Regions from separate parts of the Mycobacterium toneyamaense genome, predicted to be linked through region 2. Evidence: predicted binding sites of a transcription regulator. Region 2 holds the regulator's gene; the other holds the start of a gene.
What was found. The regulator LexA, encoded in region 2, represses DNA repair genes until DNA is damaged. The targets are predictions, from matches to a motif close to CGAACANNTGTTCG.
Positions count from the first base shown of each region.

Region 1: ACZ5IQ_RS16725 (HNH endonuclease signature motif containing protein) is a predicted target of LexA. The motif match lies at 2,911-2,924, and genes of this name have one in related genera.

Region 1 covers NZ_AP040333.1:3,458,872-3,468,692, forward strand. Annotated here, with positions in the region: gene ACZ5IQ_RS16710 (nuclear transport factor 2 family protein) at 1-154, opposite strand, end outside; gene ACZ5IQ_RS16715 (hypothetical protein) at 250-663, shown strand; gene ACZ5IQ_RS16720 (hypothetical protein) at 758-1,180, shown strand; gene ACZ5IQ_RS16725 (HNH endonuclease signature motif containing protein) at 1,504-2,907, opposite strand; gene ACZ5IQ_RS16730 (SRPBCC family protein) at 3,072-3,533, opposite strand; gene ACZ5IQ_RS16735 (peptidoglycan endopeptidase) at 3,884-4,453, shown strand; gene ACZ5IQ_RS16740 (ATP-binding cassette domain-containing protein) at 4,519-6,894, opposite strand; gene ACZ5IQ_RS16745 (Tex family protein) at 7,022-9,463, opposite strand; gene ACZ5IQ_RS16750 (GGDEF domain-containing protein) at 9,577-9,821, shown strand, end outside.
Region 2 covers NZ_AP040333.1:2,676,222-2,686,042, forward strand. Annotated here, with positions in the region: gene ACZ5IQ_RS12925 (DEAD/DEAH box helicase) at 1-1,329, shown strand, start outside; gene ACZ5IQ_RS12930 (acyl-CoA dehydrogenase family protein) at 1,426-2,583, shown strand; gene ACZ5IQ_RS12935 (LGFP repeat-containing protein) at 2,758-5,019, shown strand; gene lexA (transcriptional repressor LexA) at 5,086-5,775, opposite strand; gene ACZ5IQ_RS12945 (LysM peptidoglycan-binding domain-containing protein) at 6,027-6,500, shown strand; gene nrdR (transcriptional regulator NrdR) at 6,612-7,076, shown strand; gene ACZ5IQ_RS12955 (alpha/beta fold hydrolase) at 7,083-8,105, opposite strand; gene ACZ5IQ_RS12960 (proteasome assembly chaperone family protein) at 8,150-9,091, opposite strand; gene ACZ5IQ_RS12965 (trypsin-like serine peptidase) at 9,282-9,821, shown strand, end outside.

The DNA.
Region 1 (9,821 bases), 780 kb from region 2:
CGACGTGCGGCCGGGAACCGGCAGGGTCCTCGACGCGTCCGTCGGCGCTGAACAAATCCACCCAGGCCGCCTTGTCGTGCGCTGCCGTGGCGGCAGGCGAGCGCTCGACGGTGGCCAGGAGGTCGTCGCGGGTCGGCGATTGTGGTACCGGCATGTCTCCATCGTCCACCACCGCCGAGTTCGGCTGCGAGGGGATGGCCTGTCGGATCGTCGTGGCAGATGTCGCCGATGTCGCGCACACTGGTCGGTATGAGCAACAACGGCCCGTTCGGCATCGATCCGGAAGAGTTCGATCGCGTCCTGCGCGAGACGGGCGAGGGCATCCGGGGCGTATTCGACCGCCTCGGCCGCGGTGCCGCCTGGGCCAACGTGGTGAACGACCTGACCCGGACGCCGCGGCACGCGACGCAGCCCGAGACCACCGGCGACACCGGCGACGGCGTGTGGGTGGTGTACACCGTCGCCGCGGACGGCGGAGCGCACGTCGAAGAGGTCTACCCCTCCGAACTGGAGGCCCTGCGGGCCAACAAGAACAACACCGACCCGTCCCGAAAGGTCAGGTTCCTGCCCTACGGCATCGGGGTGAGCGTGCTGGACGCGCCTGAACAGGCCAGCGCACCGCAGCGTGACGACGATCAGACGGCGGGGCACGAACCCCGCTGATATTGACCTGCCGACTATATCCCCGGCGACGCGGCTGACACGCTACGCTTTGCCACATTGTCGTGTGGCAGTAGTGCGAGGGGAGATGACCAGGATGTTTCGGGTACTGACGGTGGCCGCAGCGATCGCCGGAACCGCCATCGGGCTGGCACCCTTCGCGAGCGCCGATCCGGCGCTGGGCGGCAGCGACGATCCCGGCCGCTACCCCACTGACGTCCCCGGCATGAACTACCAGGCCGTCAACGGCGCGCCGTGCGACAACCACGACATCTTCATCTTCGGCCGCGGTCCGGGCGGCGCATCCATGGCCTGCCACTGGATTCCCAACCAGTGGCCGCCCGTCGACACCGGATTCTGGGGCTACTCCTATGCGATCCAGGGCGTCAAGGACATCGGTTCTCCGTGCCCGGGCCCGCAGACCGCGGCGCAGGCTCCTGACGGCCGACCGCTGCTGTGCCTGGGAGCGCAGGGCTGGCAGCCCGGCTTCAAGACCGGCGACGGGTTCTTCCCGAGCTGATCCCCACACTGCACCGCGAGCCGCTGGCCGGGTGTCGACATTCGTCACTGGCGGTAGTGCGCATTCAATTCGTTTGCAGCGCAGCACTTTCGCCTTCCATGGTTGTGGGTCACCGGTAGCCTCAAGTGCCGCGGTCGCTGACCGCCATCGCTGCCGACCGCCGTCGCTGCGATCCGCCGCGCTGCTGACCGTCATCGCCGCGACCCGCACCGCGCCCCGATCCCGCCTTCTGTTTCGGACCAGCCGACCGATTCGAACGGACGGCCGATATTCGCCCATAGGACATCGCCGGTGAGGCTGGGTTGCCGCATCGGGGCGTCGTATCAGGTTGCGGGACTGTCTGTTTCACCATCGGAATCTCCGCTCTCGGGCGGGTAGAGCGTGGGGTGGTGGTAGTGGTTGGTTCGTGGTTGGCCGACGTCGAGCAGGGGTGGTGGGGTCCATTGGGTGCGACCGTCGGGGCCCATGGTGGTGTGCCAGCCGCCGGTGTCGACCAGACGGTTGTCGCGGCCGCAGGCCAGGGTGAGGTTGGTGATGTCGGTGGGGCCGTCGTCGCGCCAGTTGGTGTTGACGTGATGAGCCTGCGAGCGCGAGGCGGGGGCGATGCAGTTGGGGCGGGTGCAGCCGTGGTCGCGGGCGAACAACGCCAGGCGTTGGGCTGTACTGGCGGTTCTCGCTGCCCGGCCCAAGTAGAGCGGTTGGCCGGTGTGCTCATCGAACACCGCCAGGTAGTTGTCCGAGCCCTGGGCTGCCATCCGCACCAGATCCTTCACCAGGAGCTTGGTACCGGTGTGGGTGAGCGCCATCCCGGCGCGCTTTTCCAGCTCGGTGACGGTGCAGGTGGCGACCACCGCGACGGGGAACCCGTTGTGCACCCCGGAGGTTCCGGTGGCCAGCATCATCCGGCCCACGAATTTGAAGGCGTCGTACTGCCGCTGCGCCACAGTCCTTGTGTCGTTGTCGATCTGCTCCTGCGTCGGGGTCCCGGAGAAGCAGGGTTCCGGATCGGCCGGGTTGCACATGCCCGGGGCGGCGTACTTGTCGAACAACACCTCCCAGTAAGCCCGCCCTTCCGGATCGAGTTGAGCGGTGACGTCGGTACGCCCGTCAGGCCGCTGCTTACCCATCACGAACGACCGCTTCGGATCCGGCTCATCGTCGTTGGGTTCGGGCCCATCCTGATCCAGCTTGTACAACAAATCCGCCGCGACTTTGCGGAGGTCTTCGGGGGTTTTGACCCGGGCATCGGCCACCAGATCCGTCTCGCACTGCAACAACGTGACCGGGTCGGCCGCCCACAACGGCACCTTGCCGAAAAACCAGGCGATCACCTGCACGTGCTCACTATTGATCGCACCCTCGGCCAACGCGGCGGCCACCAGTTCCCACACCGGACCCAACGCCTCGCCCGTGATCGCCGAGCGCGGACCCAAATTATCCGTGTCCCGCACCCTCCGGCGGGCCTCCTCCCGGCTGATCCGCAACCGCACATGCAACACCTCAGGCCAATCCTTGGCCCCGATCCCCTTGGCGGTGGCCTGGGTTTGTGCCGCGGCCAGGATCTGATGGTCGACCGCCTCGGCCGCGCACTTCAGGGTTTCGCGGCGGGACTGCAGCTCCAACAGGACTTTGATGGGCAACCCGCTGTAGTCCAGGCCGTTGACCGTGGCGATCGCATCCTCAAGCGCCGCGTAGGCGTTGAGGACAGTAGCGGAGTCGATGGCCATACTCGAACATTAGTTCGAATCACCGACAAGGCGCTGTGACGAATGGGCCACTAGTTACCTCCTGCAACCAGCGCTAACAAAGTGACCAAAGTTTTTTCGAGAGCGTCGCCGGTAAGGCAAGGAAACCCGGCCATCCAGCGCGGCACCCCATCCGGCAGCCTGGATCAGCCCAAGCTTTTCTCAAAATGACGCCGAATGGCAGCGAGCATCGCCGCGTGCGCCTTCTCCGCCTGCGCAGCAGTGAAAGCCATGAACGGAGAAGGTGCCTCTATATCCACTACCTCGGTGAGAGCGGTGCCTGCGCCGGCAGGCGCGAAGGTGACGGTGCCACTGAGCCGCACGGACGGAAATTGGCGCGCCTCGGTGTGCACGACGCCGTCGGGCGCGATCAGCACCGTGGCCCGGTAGGTCACGCGCAGACTCAACGGGCCGAATGGGATGCGATCCCGCACCCGATAGTCACGGCGGCGGCCCCGCACATCCTGCTGATCGGCCAGACAGTCCACCGCCACCACGAGCGGATGAACCAGCTTCATATTCGCCAGATCTGTATAGAAGGTGCGGACTTCGTCGGGCGTCCCCGGCACCTCTTCCCTGAGTTCGAACCGGGACCGCGACAGCCACATCGACCCACCGTAACTTGACCGTTTCAGATGGTCAGCCAGTATCCGCCGAATCGGCGGCATGAGCTGCCCGACAGGACGTCGAAACCGACGCAAAAGCCGCGCAGAGGCCGGTCACGCCGGTCTCGGAATTAGCTGGTCACGACCTCGCAACGACCGTCACGACCTTGCATTTGCGCAAAAGCTGTGTATGGCAGTATGTTTTGCGCATTCACCTGCGAAGACGTGAAATCGCTTCTGCCCCAAACGATGCGAATACACACCGATGTAACGCACACCACAGGATTCGCGAAACGTGATGGCAGACACAGTATTTTGACCGTCGCGATTTTCCGTTGCTAGCGTTCATCGCCATGTTTGCTATTGCGACCGCCTCGCTGCTGGCTTTGGTCAACCAGGTTTCGGGTACGCCGTACGTCTCCGGCGGAGACACGGCACGCGGCACTGACTGCTCCGGACTGGCCTCCTGGGTGGCCAACGCGGCCACCGGCCGCCCCATCTACGGCAACCGGTTCAACACCGGCAACGAAGAGGCCGCACTGCGGGCTCGTGGCTTCCTGCCCGGCACCGCGCCCGGCGCCCTGAACATCGGCTGGAACGGCGGCCACACGGCCGTGACGCTGCCGGACGGCACTCCGGTGTCCAGCGGTGAGGGCGGTGGCGTCCGCATCGGTGGCGGCGGCGCCTTCCAGCGCCAGTTCACCCACCACATGCACCTGCCGATGGCCCCGGGTGAGGACATCCCCGCCGACCTGCCTCTCGACGGCCCGCTGGACGCGCCCCTGGCGCCTCCGGCCGACCCGGCCGACCTCCCGGCCCCGGAAATCATCGAGGCGGCCAACTTCGCGCCCGCTCCCGAGGCCCCGGCGCCGGCCCCCGAGGCGCCTGCCCCGGCTCCTGAGGGCCCGGAGATGCCCGTCTAACCGTTCGACGACCCCTCTGTTTCACAGTCAGGGCTGCCACCGCTCAGCGATGGCAGCCCTGACTGCTATCTGACGTCTTCGGCAAGGTGGGTTCCGGTCAGGGTGTTCCCGGCCGCGACCAGGTCGGCCGGAGAACCCTCGAAGATGACCCGGCCGCCGTCGTGACCTGCGCCGGGACCCAGGTCGATGATCCAGTCGGCGTGCGCCATGACGGCCTGGTGATGTTCGATGACGAGGACCGACTTGCCGCCGTCGACGATCCGGTCCAAGAGCGCGAGCAGTTGCTCGACGTCCGCCAGGTGCAGGCCGGTGGTCGGCTCGTCGAGGATGTAGATGTCGCCCTTCTCCCCCATCTGCGTGGCGAGCTTGAGTCGTTGTCGCTCCCCGCCGGACAGTGTGGTCAGCGGCTGCCCGAGCGTGAGGTAGCCCAGCCCGACGTCCACCATCCGGGCGAGGATTTTCTGTGCGGCCGGCACTTTCGCGTCACCGTCGGAGAAGAACTGCTCGGCCTCGGCGACGGGCATGGCGAGCACTTCGGCGATGTTCTGCCCGCCCAGGGTGTATTCGAGCACCGAGGCCCCGAACCGCCGGCCTTCGCACTCTTCACAGCGCGACTCGACGGTCGCCATCACTCCCAGGTCGGTGTAGATGACTCCGGCTCCGTTGCATGCCGGGCAGGCGCCTTCCGAATTCGAGCTGAACAGTGCGGGTTTGACGTCGTTGGCCTTGGCGAACGCCTTGCGGATGTGGTCGAGCAGTCCGGTATAGGTGGCCGGGTTGCTGCGTCGCGATCCCCGGATCGGCGCCTGGTCGATGGTGACGACGCCGTCGCGCCCGGCCACCGACCCGTCGATCAGGGAGCTCTTGCCCGAGCCCGCCACGCCCGTGATCACGGCGAGCACGCCGAGCGGGATGTCCACGTCGACGTCCTGCAGATTGTTGGTGTTTGCGCCACGAATCTCCAACGCCCCGTTGGCTTCTCGCACCGACTCCTTCAGCGCCGCCCGGTCGTCGAGATGCCGTCCGGTGATACTGCCGCTACCGCGCAGCCCCTTCACCGTGCCTTCGTAAACCACCTGGCCGCCACCCGAGCCCGCCTCGGGACCGAGGTCCACCACGTGGTCGGCGATGGCGATCACTTCCGGCTTGTGTTCGACGACCAGCACGGTGTTTCCCTTGTCCCGCAGCTGAATCAACAGGTCGTTCATGCGGGTGATGTCGTGCGGATGCAGTCCGATGGTCGGCTCGTCGAACACGTAGGTGACGTCGGTCAGGGCCGAGCCGAGGTGGCGAATCATCTTGACCCGCTGCGCTTCTCCGCCGGAGAGTGTGCCGGCGGGGCGCGCCAGGGAGAGGTAGCCCAGACCGATCGCGACAAACGAGTCGAGCGTGTGCCGCAATGTCGCCAACAGGGGCGCCACGCCGGCGCCGAGGCGCTTGTCGTCGGCCAGCGCCCCGACCCACTCCGCGAGGTCGGTGATCTGCATGGCGCAGGCCTCGGCGATGTTGACGCCCTTGATCTTTGACGAGCGAGCCAGCTCCGACAACCGGGTGCCGTCGCACTCGGGACAAGTCGTGAACGTCACCGCCCGCTCGACGAACGCCCGGATATGGGGCTGCATCGCCTCGACGTCCTTGCTCAGGAACGATTTCTTGATCTGCGGGATCAGCCCCAGGTAGGTGAGGTTGACGCCGTCGACCTTGATCTTGGTCGCCTCCTTGTGCAGCAGGGCGTCCAGTTCCTTCTTGGTGAACTTCTTGATCGGCTTGTCGGGGTCGAAGAAGCCGCAGCCGTTGAAGATTCGGCCGTACCAGCCGTCGATGCTGAAGCCGGGAATGGTGATGGCGCCCTCGTTGATCGACTTGCTGTCGTCGTACAGCGCGGTGAGATCGATGTCGTTGACGGCGCCACGACCCTCACACCGCAGACACATACCGCCCACGATGTTGAAGTCGCGACGCTCTTTGACGGTGCGTCCGGCGCGCTCCATGGTCACCGCCCCGGCCCCGCTGATCGAGGCGACGTTGAACGAGAACGCCTGCGGCGAGCCGATGTTCGGTTCACCGATCCGGCTGAACAGGATCCGGAGCAGCGCACCGGTGTCGGTGGCGGTGCCGACCGTGGAGCGTGGGTCGGAGCCCATCCGCTCCTGGTCGACGATGATCGCGGTCGTCAAACCCTCGAGCACGTCGACGTCGGGGCGGGCCTGCGACGGCATGAAGCCCTGCACGAATGCGCTGTAGGTCTCGTTGATCAGCCGCTGCGATTCGGCGGCGATGGTGTCGAACACCAGCGAGCTCTTGCCGGAGCCGGACACCCCGGTGAACACCGTCAGCCGCCGCTTGGGGATCTCGACGCTGATGTCCTTGAGGTTGTTCTCCCGGGCACCGACCACGCGGATGAGGTCATGGCTGTCAGCGGCATGCGTTCTGCTGGGCATACCCACACGCTAACCGGGCCTCGAGCCGGGTCGCTTCTCGATTCCTGATCACTTCTCGCGAGCAGCCATAAAACTGTCGAAAATCACTGGGATATCGACAGTTTTATGTCTCCTCGCGAGAACACCGCTACTTGCCGAAGCCCGCCTTGCGCAGGGCGTCGGCCATCGAGCCGGACGGCACAGACTCGCGGCGGCCACCGCCATTGCCGCGCTGCGGATTACGTCCGCGATCTTGGCCATTGCCGCGGTTCTGTCCGCCACCGTTACCGCCGCGGTTGCCGCCATCGCGTCCGCGCGGCTGCCCGCCGCCGTCGCGCCGGGCTCCGCCGCCCTGCTCGGGCCGCTTGCCGTCGCGGGCGCGCTGCGGGTCGTCGTTGAGCCGCAGGCTCAGTCCGATGCGCTGCCGCTCGACATCGACCTCGAGCACCTTGACTTTGACGACCTGGCCGGACTTGACCACCTCGTGCGGGTCGGAGACGAAGCGGTCGGCCATCGCCGACACGTGCACCAGACCGTCCTGGTGCACGCCGACGTCCACGAAAGCGCCGAACGCGGCCACGTTCGTCACGACGCCCTCGAGCACCATGCCGACCTTGAGGTCGGACACCTTCTCGACGCCGGCCGCGAAGGTCGCGGTGGAGAACGCGGGGCGCGGGTCGCGGCCCGGCTTCTCCAGCTCGCCCAGGATGTCGGTCACGGTCGGGATGCCGAATCGTTCGTCGGCGAAGTCGCCCGGCTTGAGCGCGCGCAGCTTCCGCTCGTCGCCGATCAGTTCGGCGAGGGTGACGCCGGCGCGGTCGAGGATGCGCCGCACCACCGGGTAGGCCTCGGGATGCACACCCGAGGCGTCCAGCGGGTCGTCGCCTTCCCGGATGCGCAGGAAGCCGGCGCACTGCTCAAAAGCCTTGGGGCCCAGACGTGGAACGTCGAGCAGACCGCTGCGGCTGCGGAACGGTCCGGTCTTGTCGCGGTACGACACGATCGACTCGGCCAGCGATTCGGTGACGCCGGAGACCTTGGCCAGCAGCGGCACCGAGGCCGTGTTGAGGTCGACACCGACCGCGTTCACGGCGTCCTCGACCACCGCGTCGAGGCTGCGGGCCAGGGTTCCGGGCGTCACGTCGTGCTGGTACTGCCCGACGCCGATCGACTTCGGCTCGATCTTGACCAGTTCGGCGAGCGGGTCCTGCAGACGACGGGCGATCGAGACCGCGCCGCGCAGCGTCACGTCCAGGTCGGGCAGCTCGTGGGCGGCATAGGCCGATGCCGAGTACACCGAGGCGCCGGCCTCGCTGACGATCGCCTTGGTCGGCAGCCGCTTGGGACCGGACGCGCCCGCCGCCTTCAGGTCGGCGATGAGTTCGGTTGCCAGCGCATCGGTTTCGCGGGACGCGGTGCCGTTACCGATGGCGATCAGTTCGACGTTGTGCCGCGCGACGAGGGCGGCCAGCGTCGCCTTGGCGTCGTTCCACTTGTTCTGCGGCTGATGCGGGTAGATGGCACAGGTGTCGACGACCTTGCCGGTGCCGTCCACCACCGCGACCTTCACACCGGTGCGGAACCCGGGATCGAGTCCCAGCGTGGCGCGGGTTCCGGCCGGCGCGGCCAGCAGCAGGTCCTTGAGATTCTTGGCGAACACCGCGACGGCGTCCTCCTCGGCGCGCTGCCGCAGCCGGATCCGGGCGTCGACGGCCGCCGAGAACATCAGCTTGGTGCGCCAGGCCCAGCCGACCGTCGCGGTCAGCCACGGCGTGGCGGCGCCCCCGGCAGCCATGTCCACACCGAGCGACTGCGCGATCATGGCCTGGTACAGCGTCTCGTCGCCGCCGTCGAAGTTGAGCGACAGCGCCTCTTCCTTCTCACCTCGCAATACCGCCAGCACGCGGTGCGACGGCATGTCCTCGAGCGGCTCGGAGTACTCGAAGTAGTCGCGGAACTTCTGGGCGGCAGGGCTTTTCGCCGCCTCCTCCGACCACGGCTTGGTGGTCAGGGTGCCGTCGGACCAGAACTTCTCGCGCACGGCACCGACCAGTTCGGCGTCCTCGGACACCCGCTCCACCAGGATGTGGCGCGCGCCGTCGAGTGCGGCGGCGACGTCGGCCACCTCCTCACCCAGGAACTCGGCGGCCACGTCCTCGGGGTTGAGCGTGGGGTCGGCGAGCAGCCGGTCCGCCAGCGGCTCCAGGCCGGCCTCGCGGGCGATCTGCGCCTTGGTGCGGCGCTTGGGCTTGTACGGCAGGTAGATGTCTTCGACCCTGGACTTCGTCTCGGCGGCCAGCAGCGCCGCCTTCAGGTCGTCGGTGAGCTTGCCCTGTTCTTCGATCGAGGCCAGCACAGCGTCGCGCCGCTGATCCAGTTCACGCAGATACCGGAGCCGCTCCTCGAGGGTGCGGAGCTGACCGTCGTCCAGGCTGCCGGTGACTTCCTTGCGGTACCGCGCGATGAACGGCACGGTCGCGCCTTCGTCCAGCAGCCGTACCGCGGCGTCGACCTGACCTTCGGCGACGGCCAACTCTTCGGCCAGGCGGGCGTTCACGGACTTGACGACAGACTTGACGCTCAAATTCACGGGCTGGACCCTACCCAATGCTGCCGACAGTCGTCGGCAGCGGCGAGTAAGTTTGCGCTATGCCTCAGCCGATCCCGACGCACCACGCCCCTGGGCGCACCCGGTAGCGCGACATGAATCCCGACGTGCGCACCCTGTGGATGGTCGTCTCCATGACCGCCCTGCTGTTCGGGTTGCTGCATGTCTGGGTGGGGGCCGGTAGGCGGCGACATCCGGCGGTCCAGCTGTGGGGCGCGGGCAATTTCCTGGGTGCCCTCGGAGCCGGGCTGCTGAGCGCCCGCGGGCTGGTGCCCGAGGTGTTGTCGGTGACGGTCTCCAACGTCCTGATCGTCATGTGCTGGTCGTTGATCTGGGGTGG
Region 2 (9,821 bases):
GTCCCGGAGGCGCTCGTCGCCTCGCTCGCCGGCCGCGGCATCGCCGCGCCGTTCCCAATCCAGGTCAGCACCCTGCCCGACACCCTGGCCGGCCGGGACGTCCTCGGCCGCGGCCGCACGGGCAGCGGTAAGACGCTCGCCTTCTCCATTCCGCTGGTGGCCCGGCTGGTCGGCGCCTCGCGACGTCCGTCGCGGCCCACCGGCCTGGTGCTGGCCCCGACCCGCGAGCTGGCGACCCAGATCGCCGCGACCGTCGAACCGCTCGCCACTGCTGTGGGACTCAAGGTGACCACCATCTTCGGTGGCGTTTCGCAGAACCGTCAGGTCGACGCGTTGCGCGGCGGCGTGGACATCGTCATCGCCTGCCCGGGCCGTCTCGAAGACCTCATGAAGCAGAAGCTGGTGAGCCTGGACGCCGTGCAGGTCACCGTGCTGGACGAGGCTGATCACATGGCCGACCTGGGCTTCCTGCCCGGCGTCACCCGGATTCTGGCGGCCACTCCCGCCGGCGGCCAGCGCATGTTGTTCTCCGCGACGCTCGACAACGGCGTCGACAAGCTCGTGCGGCGCTTCCTGTCCGATCCCATCACGCATTCGGTCGACGAGATCGATGCGCCGCCGCCGGCCATGACGCACCACGTGTTCCACGTCGCCGGTGTCGCCGAGAAGCGCGACCTGGTGCAGCGGCTGGCGTCCGGCACCGGCCGGCGCATCCTGTTCATGCGCACCAAGCACCAGGCTCGCAAGCTGGCCCGGCAGCTCACCGAATCCGGTGTGCCGTCGGTCGACCTGCACGGCAACCTGTCCCAGCCCGCGCGGGACCGCAACCTCGCCGCTTTCAGCTCGGGAGAGGCGCGCGTCCTCGTCGCCACCGACATCGCCGCGCGCGGTGTGCACGTCGACGAGGTCGAGCTCGTGGTCCACGTGGACCCGCCCGCCGAGCACAAGGCGTACCTGCACCGCTCGGGACGTACGGCCCGTGCCGGAAGCGCCGGCGACGTCGTGACCGTGGTGCTCCCGGAGCAGCGCAAGGATGCCCAGCAGCTGCTGCGCAAGGCCGGCATCACGGCCCGGCCGCAGGAAGTCGTCGCCGATTCGGCGTCGGTGCAGGCGCTGGTCGGAGAGATCGCGCCGTACCGCGCGCCGGCCCCCAAGGAGGCGCCCGCGCCCCGGGGCGGCAACCGTCCGGCCAAGACGGCGACCGCCGGGCAGGCGCAGCGCCGCCGCCGGCGTTCGAGCGGTGGGCTGCAGGCGCCCGGGCGTACCCAGGGTGGTCGTTCGCAGGGGCAGCCGGGCCGTTCGCAGTCCGGCCGCAGCCAGGCGAGGTAGTCGCCACCCGGCGACGCGCCGGGTGTGGGCCCGCTCACAACCAACCGCCCGGTTGGGATAAGTTGTTGCAAACTTATCCAGTACCGGAGGTCTCACATGGGTGTCATCAAGTACGACCGCACGTTGTTCGAACCCGAGCACGAGCTGTTCCGGGAGTCGTACCGCGCGTTCCTCGACCGCCATGCCGAGCCCTACCGCGAGGAGTGGGAGAAGGCCAAGATCGTCGACCGCGAGGTCTGGCGCGAGGCGGGTAAACAGGGTTTTCTCGGCATGGCCGTGCCGGAGGAGTACGGCGGCGGCGGAAACCCGGACTTCCGCTACAACGTCATCGTCAGCGAGGAGACCGCGGCGGGACGACACAGCGGTCTGGGCTTCACGCTGCAGAACGACGTCATCGCGCCGTACCTGCTCGAGCTGACCAACGACGAGCAGAAGCAGCGCTGGCTGCCCGGTTTCTGCAGCGGCGAACTGATCTGTGCCATCGCGATGACCGAACCGGGCACCGGTAGTGACTTGCAGGGCATCAAGACCCGTGCGGTCAAAGACGGCGACCACTACGTGCTCAACGGCTCGAAGACGTTCATCACCAACGGTATTCACGCCGACCTGGTGATCGTCGTCGCTCAGACCGACCCGGACAAGGGCGCGCAGGGCTTCAGCCTGCTGGTGGTCGAGCGCGGCATGGCGGGTTTCGAGCGCGGCCGTCACCTCGACAAGATCGGCCTCGACGCGCAGGACACCGCGGAATTGTCGTTCACCGACGTCAAAGTCCCGGCCGAGAACCTGCTGGGCGTCGAGGGCATGGGGTTCGTCTATCTGATGCAGAACCTGCCGCAGGAGCGTATTTCCATCGCCGTGATGGCTGCCGCGGCGATGGAGGCCGTGCTGGAATCGACATTGCAATACGCCAAGGAGCGTAAAGCGTTCGGCAAGCCGATCGGCAGCTTCCAGAACAGCCGATTCGTGTTGGCGGAACTGGCGACAGAGGCCACGGCGGTGCGAATCATGGTCGATGAGTTCATTCGCCTGCATCTCGATCGAAAGCTGACAATCGACCAGGCGGCGATGGCCAAATGGTATTCCACAGAGGCGCAGGTTCGCCTGGTCGACCGGTGTCTGCAGCTGCACGGCGGCTACGGCTATATGCGCGAATATCCCATTGCGCGGGCATTCCTGGACTCGCGCATCCAGACCATCTACGGCGGGACCACCGAGATCATGAAGGAGATCATCGGCCGCGGATTGGGCGTTTAACAAATTGCCGCGCGAATTTATTCGCATATCGAAGCGCGACACACTGGTGCGTCACCGCCCGATATCCCGCACGATGGGCATGAACTGAAGCAAAGTTGACAGAATCTCTCAATCAAGAGAGTTTGTCTGACGGAATTTTGTATCCGGAGTTTTGCCGACCGCGGGAGGAATTCGATGACCGGGCTGCGAACCCGTGGCGGATGGGCTGGTGTCGGGGCCCTTTCTGTCGCGGTGGCATTGCTCATGGCTCCGACGGCATACGCGACACCGGAAAGCGACGCCGACGCGGCGATATCCCACACGTGGGATGCCGCGGGCGGTGACACGGGTGAGCTGGGTGCCAAGGACGGTGACGTCTACCAGGTCGGCGCGGGCTTTGCGCAGAACTTCGCGGGCGGCAAGATCTATTTCAGCGAGGGCACCGGCGCCCATCTCATTTACGGCGCGATCCTCGACAAGTACCAGGCCTTGGGCGGCGCCGCGGACAGCGATCTCGGCTTCCCGACCATCGACGAGGGCGCGGGCAAGGCCACTGACAGCCGCAACAGCACCTTCAGTGCCGCTGACAAGCCGGTCATCTTCTGGACGCCCGACAACGGCGCCTGGGTGGTGCGCGGCGCCATCAACGCCGCCTGGGACAAGCTCGGCGGGTCGGCCGGCACCCTCGGCGTACCCACTGCCGACGAGTCCTGGAAGGGCGACGTCGTCACCCAGCCCTTCACCGGCGGTGAGGTGAGCTGGAACGCCAAGACCAAGGCGTTCACCACCACGCCGGCCGACCTGGCCGGCCAGCTGACCGGCCTCGACGTGCCGGGCGACGCGACGACGGCCATCGCCGCCGCACGACGGGCAGCCGGCGGGCCGCAGGGCACCCTCGGAGACGAGCAGGGTGCCCAGTACAAGGTCGGCGACGGCGTGGCACAGAACTTCGCCGGCGGCACCATCTTCTATTCACCGGCGACCGGTGCGCACGCGATCACCGGCGACGTACTGGCCAAATACCGCGCGGCCGGCGGCCCGCAGGGCGATCTCGGATTCCCGGCGAGCAACGAGACCGACGGCGGCATCTCGCCCACGAGCCGCATCGCCACGTTCGCCGCCGCCGACAACCCGGCGATCTTCTGGACGCCCGAGCACGGCGCGTTCGTCGTCCGCGGCGCGATGAACGCGGCGTGGGACAAGCTCGGTGGCGCGACCGGCAAGCTCGGCGCGCCGACCGCCGATCAGACCGTCAGCGGCGACGTCGTCAGCCAGAAGTTCACGGGCGGTTCGATCTCGTGGAACAAGTCCAGCCGTGCGTTCAGCACCGAGCCGGCAGAACTGGCGTCGCAACTGAGCGGCCTCCAGGTGCCCAGTGTCGATCTGCCGGGTGGCGTGACCTCGCAGGCCGATGAGTCCGGCAAGTGGTACCAGTTCCACTGGTGGTGGCTGCTGGCGATCATCCCGCTGTTGCTGGTGGTGGTCGGCATCGTGATCGCGGCACTGCTGCGGCGCCGGCGGAATGCCGGTCAGGACGCCATCGACGACCAGGACGCGTACGACTACGACGACCACGAGTTCGGCGACGGCGAGTACGGCGACCCGCAGTATGCCGATGGCGGCGCCGACAGCGAGTACGGCGACGAGTACGCGGCCGAGGACCAGCAGTTCGACAACCCGCACGGCGGCCCCGCGTTCCAGAGCAACCCTGATGTCATCGACACCGCGCCGACGGTGTACCCGGATTTCACGGCCGAACAGCCCACTGAAACGCCGGCCGAGACGGCCGAGGGTGAGCGGTCCGAGGAGGTGCCCGAGGCGCAGGCCGAAGCCGAGGCCCAGCCGGTGGACGCGGCCGAGCCCACCGAGCCGGAGCCGGAGCCGGACGCCGACGAATCCGCCGACGAGCCGACGACATCGGTGCAACTGCCCGACGCCCTGCGTCGCGGCGGTGCGGCGGCAGGCCTCACCGCGGCCGGGTTGGCGGGCTTCGCGGGCCTACGGCCCCGGGACCCCGGCGACCGCGTCTGGGCAGCGCCGGCCGACGGCCGCGACGCCGACGCCCAGGCCGGTGACGAGTGCGCGCCCGAGCCGCAAGAACAGGCCCCCGAGGTCGAGGCGGCTGAGACACCGGCAGCGGAACCGGCCACCGAGACGCCCGTGGACGAGCCTCCTGTGCACGAGCCGCCTGCGGTCGCGACACCGCCGGAGGAGACGGTGGTGGCCGGTCCCGCCAGCGGCAGACACCATGCGCTGGGGGCCGAGGAACCCGAGACCGCGCAGATGTCGTTCCGCGTGGCCACCGGTGCCGAGCCGCCCGAGGGCTATGACATCAAGGCCAATACGGAGTCGGGTTTGTACTGGGTGCCGGGGTCTCCCGGATATGCCGAGGCGCCTGTCCAAATCTGGTTTGCCAGTGAGGAATTCGCGGTCACCAACGGGTTCATCCGCGGCTGACCGGAGTCACGACTGAGCCCCGCTGCGAGCGACTGCAGCGGGGCTCATCTGTAGGTCTGGCCGGCGTCAGATCTTGCGGATGACGGTCACGACCTTGCCGAGTACGACCGCGTCGTTGCCCGGGATCGGATCGAACGCCGGGTTGTGCGGCATCAGCCACACCTGGCCCTTCGTGCGCTTGAAGGTCTTCACCGTGGCCTCGCCGTCGATCATCGCCGCGACGATGTCGCCGTTGTCGGCCACGTTCTGCTGCCGCACGACGACCCAGTCGCCGTCGCAGATCGCGGCGTCGATCATCGACTCGCCGACGACCTTCAGCAGGAACAACGAGCCCTCGCCCACGAGTTCGCGGGGGAGCGGGAAGACGTCTTCGACGGCCTCTTCGGCCAGGATCGGGCCACCGGCCGCGATCCGGCCGAGCACCGGGACGAAGGTCGGCTCGGGCAGCGCGTCCGAACCGGCGACATCGGTGGTGATGGTGGCTCCGGTCGAATCGTCCGCGCCGCGCACGTCCACCGCGCGCGGGCGGTTCGGGTCACGGCGCAGGTAGCCCTTCTTCTCCAATGTGCGCAGCTGGTGGGCCACCGACGATGTCGAGGTGAGACCGACGGCGTCACCGATCTCCCGGATGCTGGGCGGATAACCGCGCGTGGTGACCGAGGTGCGGATGACATCGAGGATGGTCCGCTGGCGCTCGGTGAGGCTGCTGGACCGTCCGCCTGCCTGGGTGTCCGGGGTATCGGTGCTGTCGCTCATGGAGACGAATCTAGCCCAGCGCACCCGATTCATCAAACATGTGTTCGAGATCGGGCGGCTCGGCGTGTCGCGGGCGTGATCCGGTGGTGACGTCGTGAAAGGGGTGGCGGAGTCGGGGTACGGAACTTGTCGGTGGGTGGTCGTATCGTTCGCAACAGTTCGATCACATGTTCTACCCTTCGAACATTTGGGCGATATAGTCGAACACAAGAGCGATCGAACCTATGTACGAACTCCTGAGAGGAACCGACATGACCGTCATCACCCGCGAATACCCGACCGACGTCGTCGTCCGCACCGTGCCTCGGCGTTCAGATGTCAACCGGCACCGCCAGGCCCGGCTGCGGCCGGCCGGCGCGCGTCCCTCGGGCGCGGCCTTCCGGCACCGGGGTACGGGCGTGCTGACGTCGCGTGCCTCGCACCGCCGCAATCCGATCACCCCGTTGACCACGGTGATGCTGGCCCTGGTCGCGGCCGGGATCACGGTGTGGCTGGGTCTGGTGGCGCAGTTCGGCGAAGCGGTCCAGCCGACTTCTTCGACGGCCTCCGTGCCCGCGCAGCTCGCGGTGGTCCGGGTGCAGACGGGGGAGTCGATCCAGCAGGTCGCGCGGCGGGTGGCGCCCGACGCGCCGGTCAGTGCCGTCGTCGACCGCATCAAGGAGCTGAACAAGCTCCCGTCGGTGGCCCTGAACGCCGGGCAGACGCTGATCGCGCCGGTCGGCTGAGGACAGTCCGTGCGCGCGTCGATCGGCACGGCGCCCGGCCGCGTCAGAGCGGCACGGGTAGGCTCGAGACCGTTCGAAACGGTCGATTGTCGGTGCGGCGAAGGAGCGGTGATGCACTGTCCGTTCTGCCGGCATCCGAACTCGCGTGTAGTCGATTCACGAGAAGCTGACGAAGGGCAGGCGATTCGGCGTCGCCGGTCATGCCCGGAGTGCGGTCGCCGGTTCACCACGGTGGAGACCGCAGTCGTCGCGGTGGTCAAACGCAGCGGCGTCACCGAACCGTTCAGCCGGGACAAGGTGATCAAGGGCGTACGGCGCGCCTGCCAGGGGCGGCAGGTCGACGACGATGCCCTGAACCAGTTGGCGCAGAAGGTCGAAGATGCGGTGCGGGCCACCGGATCTCCCGAAGTGCCGAGCCATGAGGTCGGGTTGGCGATCCTCGGTCCTCTGCGTGACCTCGATGAGGTCGCCTATCTGCGGTTCGCGTCGGTGTACCGCTCATTCTCGTCCGCGGAGGACTTCGAACGCGAAATCGAGGCGCTGCGGGCGCACCGCGGTGTGACGTCGTCGGGCTGACGGCAGCTAGGTCGCGCTGCGCTCGTCGGTCTCCATGGCGTCGAGAACCGCATACTTCGTATCTTGCGGGGCGTCGATGGACTTCGCGGTGACACCGGTCTGCAGGAGTCCGCGCAGCGCATCACGGTCGTAGACCGACGGCGCCGTCGTGTCGATGAATTCCTCGATGAGTTTCACGAACCGATCGGGGTCGTCGTGAAATGGGAAATGTCCTGAGTTGTCGAAGAACTCGAGCCGGGAGCCCGGCATCGCGGCGTGGGCGAGTTCTCCGTGGGCGGCCGGGATGACGGCATCCTGGGTGCCCCAAACCAATTGCACCGGAATGGCTTCGGTCAAATAACATCGGTCCAGCATCGTGACCACCTGGCCGCGCCAGTCGACCACTGCGCGCAGGGTCCGGGCGAAGGCGGATGAGGCCTTGGGTTCGGGCAGGTCGTTGAGGATGCGCAGCATGTTCGGCAGGTCGTGGCCCAGGCCGGTCGACCCGAGCAGCGCTCCGCCGAGACGCCCGGCGAGCTGAAGGGCGGGCAGTACCAACGGGATTCGCAACAGTGCCAGCGCTTCGGTGCCCAGCGGCAGCGCCGCGAGTCGCAGTGCGATGTTCACGTCGCGGGTGACACCGCCGGCACCCACCAGCACGAGGCGATCGACCAATTGCGGGAACTGATAGGCGAACTGCATGGCCACGCCGCCGCCCAGTGAATGGCCGATGACCGTCACGCGTTCGATGTCGAGCACGCTGAGCAGGTCCCGCATGCCGTTGGCGTACGCCGCCACCGAGTAGTCGGCGCGCGGCTTGTCGGACTGGCCGTGGCCCAGCAGGTCAGGGGCGATGACGGTGAACCGCTGGGCGAGGCGCGTCTGAACGGTTTCCCACGTGGTGGAGTTGTCGCCGATGCCGTGGATCAGCAGGATCGCCGGCCCCGAGCCCGCCACCCGGTACGCGCGGCGGTAACCATGGATGGTGCGGTACTCCAGCCGCGGCGTCACGTCGCGCACCGAGTGCAGGTTGGGCTTTCCATCGGACATCGTCCCAGCTCCTTCCCATGGTGTCGGCCAAGCCGACCGCGTGGTCAGTCGCCGACAGTGCCGTCGTCGCCGGCTTGGGGATCGGAGAATCCGTCACCGGACTGTTCGGCGAGGAACTGCTCGAACTGTGCGCCGAGTTCGTCGCCGCTGGGTAGTTCCTCGTCACGTGCCAGCAACGACCGATTTTCCTGAGCAGCGACGAACGAATCGTACTGTTGTTCCAGTGCACTGACCACTTGAGCGACTTCGGCGCTGGCCTCCACCTGCTCGCTGATCTTGGCGTACACCTCGGCGCCCGCCTCCGACAGCGCGTGCAGCGGAATCTGCAGCGACGCGATCCGGGAGACCTCACCCAGCAGCGCCTCGGCGGCGGGCGGATACGCGGTCTGCGCTAGGTAGTGCGGCACATGCACGGTGAAGCCGAGGGCTTCGTGGCCGTGCTGAATCATCCGGTACTCCAACAGGTTCGACACGCTGGCCGGAACCTGTACCTCGCCAACCCACGGCGTGTGATCGGCGATCAGCTCCTTGTTGCCGGCGTGTGCCGTCATGGTGACGGGGCGGGTGTGCGGGACCGCCATCGGGATGGCGCCCAGCCCGATGATCTGCCGGACCCCGAGCCGCTCGGACAGCAGCCGCACCGCCGTGATGAAACGTTCCCAGCGCAGATCCGGCTCCATCCCGGCCAGCAGCAGGAACGGCGTCCCGGCGGTGTCGTGCAGCGCGTACAGGTTCAGTTCGGGATCGTCGTACTTGGTGAAGTGGTCGGTGGTGAACGTCATCAGCGGCCGGCGTGACCGGTAGTCCAGCAGTTCGTCGATGGCGAACGACGCGACCAGTTCGGTGTCGAGCGTGTTCTTCAGGTGCTCGGCGGCCAGCCGGATGGCGTGACCGGCATCGGAGAAGCCTTCGAGGGCGTGCACCATCACCGGTCCGCGGCCGTCGGCGGCGGACAACTGGGGCGCGGGGAATTCCAGCTCGTACATACCGCTCTGCTCGGGCTGATACTGCTGGCCCCGGCTGTTGTCGGGCCGCTGGCCGCTCGCGTTGCGCGCGTTCCCGTCGTGCTCGCTCACCTTCACACTCCTTGCCGTCGTGCGTTCACATCTCGCCGGATGTGTCTCCTACAAGTGTCGCGCATTCTTGTGTTGTTCCCGGTGTCGGCCCGCAGTACGCATGGTGCACCAGGTGCTGCTCGTGCCGTCGGTATCGGGCAAGATCGGACAGATGCTTCGCACCCGACTGGCCGTGAGCGCATTCGCCGCGCTGCTGGCCACCGCGTGCAGCCCGCCTGCGATCAAGGCCGATCCCCGTGCCGGCGACCCCGGTACGGTCGCCGCCGGCGCGGCCGTGGTCCCGGGACCCCGGCCCGATCCGCGCGTCGGAGCGGTGTTCCTGGGCAGCGATTCCGTGCACACCTGCAGTGGCGCGGTCCTCGACTCGCTGGCCGGGAATCTGATCATCACGGCCGCACACTGCCTGGACGCGGCGTTCGACGCGACGTTCGCGCCCGGTTACCGCGGCGGTGTGCCCGGCGACTTCTGGCACATCGATGCGGTGTACCTGGACCCGCGCTGGGTTCGCAGCCAGGACCCGGCCGCCGACTACGCGATCGCCCGCGTCAGCCACGGCGGCGCGGCCACGACCGAGACGCTGGAACGTCACGCCGGCGGCGGCTTCGTGCTCGGCGCCGCACCGGGCCCCGACGTTCCGATC